3 regions of the Streptomyces kanamyceticus genome follow, and region 1 is predicted to be linked to each of the others. Evidence: predicted binding sites of a transcription regulator. Region 1 holds the regulator's gene; each other region holds the start of a gene.
What was found. The regulator HspR, encoded in region 1, represses chaperone genes until heat shock. The targets are predictions, from matches to a motif close to TTGAGNNNNNNNNNCTCAA.
Positions count from the first base shown of each region.

Region 1 (3,238 bases):
TGCCTCTACCTCGCCACCGCCGCAGACGGAACGATCCGCCTCCGCGAAAGCGACACCCCGAGCACCATCCTGAGCACAACGCCGCGCACGCTGGCCGCCCTCCTGAGTCACACAAGGCGCGCACACGGCCACCCCGCTGGGGAAAACTGGTGACACCCCAACTCACCTGGCAGAAGTCCTCGTTCAGCGAGGACCAGGCGAACTGCGTCTACATAGCCACCACCGCAGACGGAACGATCCGCCTACGCGAAAGCGACACCCCCCGCACCATCCTGGCCACCGCCCCCGCCCAACTGACCGCCCTCCTGGAGCACCTCAAACGTCAGCCGCGCTGACCCACTCCCTGAGCAACGCCTCCCGCTCCCCCGCCCGAGGCGATCCCCCCTCGTGCGCCCGCCCCCACCGCGCCATCTCCGCCAGCGTCGTGTGCAACGTCGCCGCCCCCTCCGTCATCCTGGAGAGCAGCGCCCGCGACAGGTCGTACTCCGTCTGGGAGTAACCCGACGCCGCCGCCGTGTACGCCGTCAGCTCGACGTAGGCGTCGGCGTCGGCGTCCACCTCCGCGTCAGCCGTCCCCGTACGCATACGCATACGCACCGTCACCGTCGGCGCCTCGTCATCCCCGCCCAGGCCCAGCGTCAGCGCCATGTCGACCATCGTGCCCAGGTGGAGCTTGAGGGACTTCACGGGGACGTTCTCGACCGTCAGTTCATGGATGTCGTCCCAGAGCCAGAACGCCGACTGCTTGTCGCCGAGCGCCGTGACGCCCTCCGGGGAGAGCCGTACCCCGGGCGCCAGCCCCGCCGGCTTCGCGCCCACGTACACGTCGCCCTCGGCGATCCAGAACAGCCCCACCATGGCCATGGCCAGCTCAACTCCCCCACACAGCGGACAACACGCAGAACAGGGGCCGGAGGGTGGTCACCCTCCGGCCCCTACTTCAAGCCTACGAAACCCAAGATCACGAAACCCAAGATTACGAAACCTACTGCTCCGACGACCGCTTGGGCCGCCACACCACCAACGCACTCGCCTGCTGAACGTCCTGGTAAGGAACCAGGTCGCGGCGGTACGACGCATGCACCGCCGCCTCACGTTGCTGCATCGTGGCGGCGGCTCCCTCCACGGCCGCGGACAGTTCCGCGACGCGTGACTGAAGCGCGGCGACCTGGTTCTCCAGCTCGATGATGCGCTTGATGCCGGCGAGGTTGATGCCCTCCTCCTGCGACAGCTGCTGGACGGTGCGCAGCAGCTCGATGTCGCGGGCGGAGTAGCGCCTGCCCCGGCCCGCGGTGCGGTCCGGGGAGACCAGGCCCAGGCGGTCGTACTGGCGGAGGGTCTGGGGATGGAGGCCGCTCAGCTGGGCGGCCACCGAGATGACGTACACCGGCGTCTCGTCGGTGAGCTGATACGCCCTACTGAATCCGGACTGTCGACGACGGCCGTCCATCTCATGCTCCCTTCGCGGCCTTGAACAGTTCTGCCCGCGGATCGTCGCCCGCAGTCGCCTTGCGGTAGGACTCCAGTGCTTCCTTCGCGCCGTCGGACAGCGAGGTCGGTACCACGACGTCCACCGTCACGAGCAGGTCGCCGCGGGTGCCGTCCTTGCGGACCGCTCCCTTGCCACGCGCCCGCATCGTACGACCGTTGGGCGTGCCCGGGGGCAGCTTCAGCGTGACCGGCGGGCCGCCCAGGGTGGGCACCTTGACCTCGCCGCCCAGCGCGGCCTCCGCGTACGTCACGGGAACCGTGACCGTGAGGTTGTCGCCCTTGCGGCCGAAGACCGGGTGGGCCTCCACGTGCACGACCACGTACAGGTCGCCCGCCGGGCCGCCCCGTTCGCCGGGTGCGCCCTTGCCGCGAAGGCGGATGCGCTGCCCGTCCGAGACGCCTGCCGGGATCCGCACCTGCATCGTGCGGGACGACTTGGCGCGGCCCGAGCCGCCGCAGACCTCGCACGCGTCCTGGGCGATGAGCCCGCGACCCTTGCAGTCCACGCACGGGTCGGTGAGGGAGAACCCTCCGCCGCCACCCCGCGAGACCTGGCCGGTGCCGACGCACGTCGGGCACACGCGCGGCGTGCCGTTCTTGTCGCCGGTGCCCGAGCACGCCTTGCAGGGCGCCTGGGAGGACATGCGGAGCGGCACCGTCGCGCCGTCCACCGCCTCCGTGAAGTTCAGCGTGACCTCGGACTCGATGTCCTGGCCGCGCCTCGGCTGCGTACGCGTGCCGGTCCCGGCACCTCCGCCGCCGCGGTTGAACAGGCCCCCGAAGACGTCACCGAGACCGCCCCCGAAACCACCGGCGGCCGCTCCACCGCCGCCCGGGGCGTTGCCTCCGAAGAGGTCGCCCAGGTCGAAGTTGAACGAACCGCCGCCGGCTCCGGGACCCGGCCGGAATCCGCCGTTGCCGAAGAGAGCACGCGCTTCGTCGTACTCCTTGCGCTTCTTGGGGTCACCGAGGATGTCGTTCGCCTCGGAGATCTCCTTGAAGCGCTCCTCCGCCTTGGCGTTGCCCTTGTTGGCGTCCGGGTGGTTCTCGCGGGCGAGCTTCCGGTACGCCTTCTTGATCTCGGCTTCGGTGGCGTCCTTGGGGACGCCGAGGACCTTGTAGTAGTCCTTCTCGATGAAGTCCTTGGTGCTCATCCCCGACGTCCCTCCTCTCTGGTCAGTGCAACTCTGGTCAGTGCAACGTCAGCCCTCGTCCGGGCCACCGTTGTCCTTGTCCGGTGCCTCCGCCTGCTCGGCGTCGGCGTCGACCGTCTCGCCCTTGACCGTCTGCGCACCCGGCTGCGGCTCGGCCACGGCCACCCGCGCGGGGCGGATGGTGCGCTCGCCGATCCGATACCCGGGCTGCAGGATCGCCACGCAGGTCGTCTCTGTGACGTCCGGCGCGTACGAATGCATCAGGGCTTCGTGGATCGTCGGGTCGAAGGGCTCGCCCTCCTTGCCGAACTGCTGCAGGCCCAGCTTGGCGACGACGGTCTCCAGGGACTCCGCCACCGACTTGAACCCGCCCACCAGCTCGCCGTGCTCACGGGCCCGGCCGACGTCGTCGAGGGTCGGGAGCAGCTCACCCAGGAGGTTCGCCGCGGCGATCTCCTTGACGGTGACCTTGTCCCGCTCCACCCGACGGCGGTAGTTCTGGTACTCGGCCTGCAGCCGCTGGAGGTCCGCCGTGCGCTCGTTGAGCGCGGTGCGCACCTGGTCCAGCTGGGCGGTCAGGCCCACGTCCTGCG
Region 1 covers NZ_CP023699.1:4,831,073-4,834,310, forward strand. Annotated here, with positions in the region: gene CP970_RS20350 (DUF397 domain-containing protein) at 1-153, shown strand, start outside; gene CP970_RS20355 (DUF397 domain-containing protein) at 150-335, shown strand; gene CP970_RS20360 (hypothetical protein) at 316-864, opposite strand; gene CP970_RS20365 (heat shock protein transcriptional repressor HspR) at 986-1,450, opposite strand; gene dnaJ (molecular chaperone DnaJ) at 1,452-2,645, opposite strand; gene grpE (nucleotide exchange factor GrpE) at 2,694-3,238, opposite strand, start outside.

Region 2 (3,238 bases), 1.4 Mb from region 1:
GTGGCTGCGCTGGACCGTCCTGGCGGGCTTCGGCCTGATGCTGGTCGAGGACCTGATCGAGTTCGCCGACCCGATGACGAACTGGGGCCACCTCCTGGCGCTCCTGATCGGCGTGGCCACCTGGCCGCTGCTCGGCCGCGGGCGTCAGTCCCGGGGTCCTTCGGGCCGCGCCCCGCACCGGACGTAGAGCGCACCGCCGCAGACGAAGAGGCCGCAGGCCACCGCCCACGACGCGCCCTGCGGCCCCGGCTGCATCAGCCAGGCCCAGAGCGCGGCGGCACCCCCGGGGTCGGGCGCCGCGAGGTAGACCGCACTGCCGTACGCCAGCACCGGTAGCCAGCTCAGCCGCGCCCCGATCAGCGCGGCGGCCCCGGCCACGAGCCCCACGTCCCCGAGCACGTTCCGCAGCCCGACGCCGATCGCCGAGGCGGCGAGGAGCGGGCCGAGCACGACGACGGGGACCCGGACGGTGCCGCCGTGGCTCGCGAGGGTGAGGGGCAGGGTCCGCGCCCTGGCGTGCAGGAGGCTGCCGGAACGGTTCAGGAGGAGATTCACGGGGACGGGACCTCCTTCGGGGCGCAGGGACCGGCAGCGAAGTACTCCGTCAGGTACGCGGTGCGCTCCGCTGTCGTCAGGGCCTCGATCCGCCGAAACCGCCGCTCCGCTCGCGGCCCGTAGTACGCGAAGGACGGCGACGGCGCGAGCCACTGGAGCACCGCGTCGTTGACGGCGGTCGCCCGCTCCGCGTCCGCGCCCTCGGTGGCGCGGGCCGGACAGTCCGCGGCCAGCAGCTCACCGGCCACCGCGTTCGCGTACGAGGCGGGGTCGACGAGCCGGTCGCGCACGACGGCGGGCTCCAGGTCCGCGAGGCGCCCCGTGGTGCCGGGCCCACCGCCGGGGCCGGGCTCCCACCGACTGTCTTCCCCCTGCCGCGAGGGCCCGCCGACCAGCCGCTCCGGCACCCCGCGCAGCTTCGTCCGCAGATCCGTCAGCGCCGCGCTCACCTGCGGGGTGCCGTCGTCGCAGACGAGGGCGGCCGCGCCGGATCGGGGCGCCACACGCCGTCGCCGGTGTGCACCAGGAGCGCCGCCGCGCAGGCCGCCGCCGCGAACGGGGCGAGGGCCAGGGCCACGTCCGCGTACTCCAGCCCGACGTGTTCCTCCGCGGACGGGGCGGTCTCCGTCAGGGGGCCGGTGGCGATCACGGGCGTCCTCGGCTGTGCGCGCCGCGATCACCCACAGCCAGCCGCCCGCCTCGCGGCCCCGGTGCGAACCGGCCGAGCGCCACACGGTCATGAAGGTGTCCTGCAGTACTTCGCGTACGACGTCGGGGTCGCCGCAGCGCCGTGCGAGCCGCGCGTGCAGCCAGCCGGCGTGCCGGTCGTACAGCGCGGCCAGCGCATCCGCGTCCTCGTCGGCGACGGACCGCAGCAGCGCCCCGTCGTCGTCCGGGGCGGCCCCCATGGGGCGGAACAGTCTCACGCCCTCTCTATCGGGCGTACGCCGCTCACCGGTTTCCTGATCGCTCAGAGCGAACACGCCCCGGGGAACATCCCGAAGCTCATAAGCATTGAGTCGATACAGCTCAACTTGAGTGCCGAAGGGGAGATCATGGCTTCGACGTCCACACCGCTCACTCTGCCCGTGCTTCCGCTGGACGACGAGGTCGTCCTGCCCGGCATGGTGGTGCCGTTCGACCTGTCCGACGCCGACGTACGAGCCGCCGTGGAGGCGGCCCAGGCGGCCGCGAGGTCCAGTGGCGACAGCAAGCCGAAGGTGCTGCTTGTTCCGCGCATCGACGGCACGTACGCGTCGACCGGCGTGCTCGGCACCGTCGAGCAGGTGGGCAGGCTCTCGGACGGTGACCCGGGCGCCCTCATCCGCGGCCGCGGCCGCGTCCGCATCGGCGCGGGTACGACGGGGCCCGGCGCGGCCCTCTGGGTGGAGGGCCTGCGGCTCGACGACTCGGTCCCCGAGCCTTCCCCAAGCTCTCAACTCCGTTCGAGCAGGGGAGGCCCCACCCCCGGCGCCGTCACCGAACTCGTCACGGAGTACAAGGCGCTCGCCACCAGCTGGCTGAAGAAGCGCGGCGCCTGGCAGGTCGTCGACCGCGTCACGCAGATCGACGACGTCTCCGCGCTCGCCGACAACTCCGGCTACTCGCCGTTCCTGACCACGCAGCAGAAGATCGAACTCCTGGAGACCGAGGACGCGGTCGCCCGGCTCAAGCTCGCCACCGCGCAGCTGCGCGAGCACCTCGCCGAGCAGGACGTCGCCGAGACCATCGCCAAGGACGTCCAGGAGGGCGTGGACAAGCAGCAGCGCGAGTTCCTGCTCCGTCGCCAGCTGGACGCCGTGCGCAAGGAACTGCGCGAGATCAACGGCGAGCAGGAGGGTGAGGAGTCCGACGACTACCGCGCCCGCGTCGAGGCCGCGGACCTGCCCGAGAAGGTCCGCGAGGCCGCCCTCAAGGAGGTCGACAAGCTGGAGCGCTCCAGCGACCAGTCGCCCGAGGGCTCCTGGATCAGGACCTGGCTGGACACCGTCCTGGAACTGCCCTGGAACGAGCGCACCGAGGACGAGTACGACATCAAGGGCGCCCAGGAGATCCTCGACGCCGAGCACTCCGGGCTTCAGGACGTGAAGGAGCGCATCACCGAGTACCTCGCGGTGCGCAAGCGCCGCTCCGATCGCGGCCTCGGCGTCGTCGGCGGCCGCCGCGGCGGCGCGGTGCTCGCCCTGGTGGGCCCGCCCGGCGTCGGCAAGACCTCGCTCGGCGAGTCCGTGGCGCACGCCATGGGCCGCAAGTTCGTGCGGGTCGCGCTCGGCGGCGTACGCGACGAGGCGGAGATCCGCGGCCACCGCCGTACGTACGTCGGGGCGCTGCCCGGGCGCATCGTGCGGGCCATCAAGGAGGCCGGGTCGATGAACCCGGTCGTGCTCCTGGACGAGATCGACAAGGTGGGCTCCGACTTCCGGGGCGACCCGGCCGCCGCCCTCCTCGAAGTGCTCGACCCGGCGCAGAACCACACGTTCCGCGACCACTACCTGGAGGTCGAACTCGACCTCAGCGACGTCGTCTTCCTCGCCACGGCGAATGTCCTGGAGGCCATCCCCGAGGCTCTGCTCGACCGCATGGAGCTGGTCAGGCTCGACGGCTACACCGAGGACGAGAAGGTCGTCATCGCCCGCGACCACCTGCTCACGCGCCAGCTGGAGCGGGCGGGCCTGGACAAGGA
Region 2 covers NZ_CP023699.1:3,462,464-3,465,701, reverse strand. Annotated here, with positions in the region: gene CP970_RS13945 (rhomboid-like protein) at 1-187, shown strand, start outside; gene CP970_RS13940 (hypothetical protein) at 145-555, opposite strand; gene CP970_RS45960 (RNA polymerase sigma factor) at 552-1,481, opposite strand; gene lon (endopeptidase La) at 1,611-3,238, shown strand, end outside.
Region 2: lon (endopeptidase La) is a predicted target of HspR. The motif match lies at 1,570-1,588, and genes of this name have one in related genera.

Region 3 (3,238 bases), 3.3 Mb from region 1:
CCACACCTGCGCGCCGCCGTCGGCGAACCAGAAGTTGCGGTCGTAGAACTGCTGGAGGTACGCCAGCCAGCCGGTGGCATCCTCGTGCGTGTGGTAGAGCGTCGCCTGGTTGACGAACTTCTGGATGCTGAAGGCACCCCACCAGCCGAAGGTCGAGTCGCGGTCGCCCGCCGCACCGGGCTTCTCCGGTTCGAGCGGAGAAGGACCGCGGTCCGAATAGTTCATGCGCATGGCCATACCCCCTGAGAGGATCTCCTCGTTCCGTGCGCGAGGGGGCCAAAAAAGTGTCACCTTCGACGCGCCTTGCCCAGTTGTCATTCCAGCCATAGGGCGCCTGCCACAGGTGTGTTCCCGCACCTCGGAGGCACCTTTGGCGCTTGGGTCGACACAACTTGTTCGTATCGGCCGACGCGTACCTGCGCGCCCCGCTCGAACACCTCCGGGCGCCCGCTCCGCCCCGCGCGGCCCGTTTTCATCCGGAGTGTGATCGGATGGTGGCCACGCAAGTTCCGATCACGGAACCGCACTGAAGGGAACTGCATCGTGGCAACCACGCGCTCCGCGCACACGGTCTGGGAAGGCTCGCTGACGGAGGGTTCGGGCACCGTCACCTTCGACTCCTCGGGCATCGGGGAGCAGGCGGTGTCCTGGCCGTCGCGCGCCGAGGAGGCGAACGGCAAGACCAGCCCGGAGGAGCTGATCGCGGCCGCGCACTCCAGCTGCTTCTCCATGGCCCTGTCGCACGGCCTGACCGGTGCGGGCACCCCGCCCACCCGGCTCACCACCTCCGCCGACGTGACCTTCCAGCCGGGCACCGGCATCACCGGCATCCACCTCACCGTCGAGGGCACCGTGCCGGGTCTCGACGAGGCCGCCTTCACCTCGGCAGCCGAGGACGCCAAGGCCAACTGCCCGGTGAGCCAGGCGCTCACGGGTACGACCATCACGCTTTCGGCCAAGTTGGCCTGACGCGACGCCTGTCGGCGATGCCGCCGTCCCGATCGGGGCGGCGGCATCGCCATGTCCGGGGGTTGACAAGAGCCCGCTCAAGTTTTGTGATGGAGGACGGAGTAGACCTGGATTCGGGGGACTTGGGCTCGCGGCGGAAGGGACTGGACCATGGCACGTGCGGTCGGGATCGATCTCGGGACGACGAACTCAGTGGTGGCCGTGCTGGAGGGCGGTGAGCCCACCGTCGTCGTCAACGCGGAGGGCGCGCGCACCACGCCGTCGGTCGTGGCGTTCGCGAAGAGCGGCGACGTTCTGGTGGGCGAGGTCGCCAAGCGGCAGGCGGTCACGAACGTGGAGCGGACCGCGCGCTCCGTCAAACGCCACATGGGCGACGGCGGTTGGCGCTTCCCGGAGAGCGGCTCCGTGGACGGCACCCGCTACACCGCGCAGGAGCTGTCCGCGCGCGTCCTGCAGAAGCTCAAGCGCGACGCCGAGTCCTACCTGGGGGAAGACGTCACCGACGCGGTGGTCACCGTGCCCGCGTACTTCGACGACACCCAACGCCAGGCCACCAAGGAGGCCGGTGAGATCGCGGGCCTGAAGGTCCTGCGCATCATCAACGAGCCGACGGCCGCGGCCCTCGCGTACGGCCTGGACAAGGGCGACGACCAGACCGTGCTCGTCTTCGACCTCGGCGGCGGCACCTTCGACGTCTCCCTCCTGGAGATGGGCGACGGCGTCATCGAGGTCAAGGCCACCAACGGCGACACCCAGCTCGGCGGCGACGACTGGGACCAGCGGATCGTCGAGCACCTGGTGCGGCAGTTCAAGAACGGCCACGGCGTGGACCTCGCCAAGGACAAGATGGCGCTCCAACGCCTGCGCGAGGGCGCGGAGAAGGCGAAGATCGAGCTGTCCTCGTCGAGCGAGACGGACATCAACCTGCCCTACATCACCGCATCCGCGGACGGACCGCTGCACCTGGCCGAAAAACTGACGCGCGCTCAGTTCCAGGAGCTCACCTCGGACTTGCTCGACCGCTGCAAGCAGCCCTTCCACCAGGCGGTCAAGGACGCGGGCGTCAAGCTGTCCGCGGTCGACCACGTGATCCTGGTGGGCGGCTCCACGCGGATGCCCGCGGTGAGCGAGCTGGTCAGGGAGCTCACCGGCAAGGACCCGCACAAGGGCGTCAACCCCGACGAGGTGGTGGCACTCGGCGCGGCCTTGCAGGCCGGGGTGATCCGCGGCGACGTGAAGGACGTGCTGCTGCTCGACGTGACCCCGCTGTCCCTGGGCATCGAGACCAAGGGCGGCATCATGACCAAGCTCATCGAGCGCAACACCACGATCCCCACCAAGCGTTCGGAGACCTTCTCGACCGCCGAGGACAACCAGCCGTCGGTGGGCATCCAGGTCTTCCAGGGCGAGCGGGAGATCGCCGCGTACAACAAGAAGCTCGGCGTCTTCGACCTCACCGGACTGCCGCCCGCCCCGCGCGGCGTCCCCAAGATCGAGGTCACCTTCGACATCGACGCCAACGGAATCATGCACGTGTCCGCGAAGGACGAGGCCACCGGGCGCGAGCAGCGCATGACGGTGACCGGCGGTTCCGCGCTGCCCAAGGACGACATCAACCGCATGGTCCGCGAGGCCGAGGAACACGCGGAGGAGGACCGCAGGCGCCGCGAGGCCGCGGAGACCCGCAACCAGGCGGAGCAGCTCGTCTACCAGACCGAACGCTTCCTGCGCGACAACGAAGAGCGGATCCCCGCCGACACGAAGACCGAAGTGGAGGCGGCCGCGGCGGAGTTGAAGGACCTCCTGAAGAACCGGGCGGAGGACACCGCGGCCCTGCGCACGGGCGCCGAGAAGCTCGCCTCGGTCAGCCAGAAGATGGGCCAGGCGATGTACGCGAACTCTGGCGGGGGCGCCTCGCAAGAACGGACAGCCTCGGAGCCCGCGGCCGAGGAGGGCGTGGTGGACGCGGAGATCGTGGACGAGGACGACAAGAACGAGAAGGGCGGGGCGTAGGGGGGCGCCCCGTAAGGGGCGCGGGGCCGTGACATGTGCGGCTCCGCCGCGTGGGCGCGCTCAGCCACGAAGCACCCGCAGGCGACGCGTCATGAACCGGTCCGCTCCCACCCCCGCCGGTCCGGACGAGCCCCCACCCGCTTGGGGTCCCGGCTCCGATACACCACATACGGCCGAAAGAGATACTGCACCGGCGCGCTGAACATGTGGATCAGCCGAGTGAAGGGCAGCAGCGCGAACAGCAGGAGCCCGATCA
Region 3 covers NZ_CP023699.1:1,507,947-1,511,184, reverse strand. Annotated here, with positions in the region: gene CP970_RS05670 (DUF6345 domain-containing protein) at 1-225, opposite strand, end outside; gene CP970_RS05665 (OsmC family protein) at 544-969, shown strand; gene dnaK (molecular chaperone DnaK) at 1,120-2,982, shown strand; gene narI (respiratory nitrate reductase subunit gamma) at 3,072-3,238, opposite strand, start outside.
Region 3: dnaK (molecular chaperone DnaK) is a predicted target of HspR. The motif match lies at 1,032-1,050, and genes of this name have one in related genera.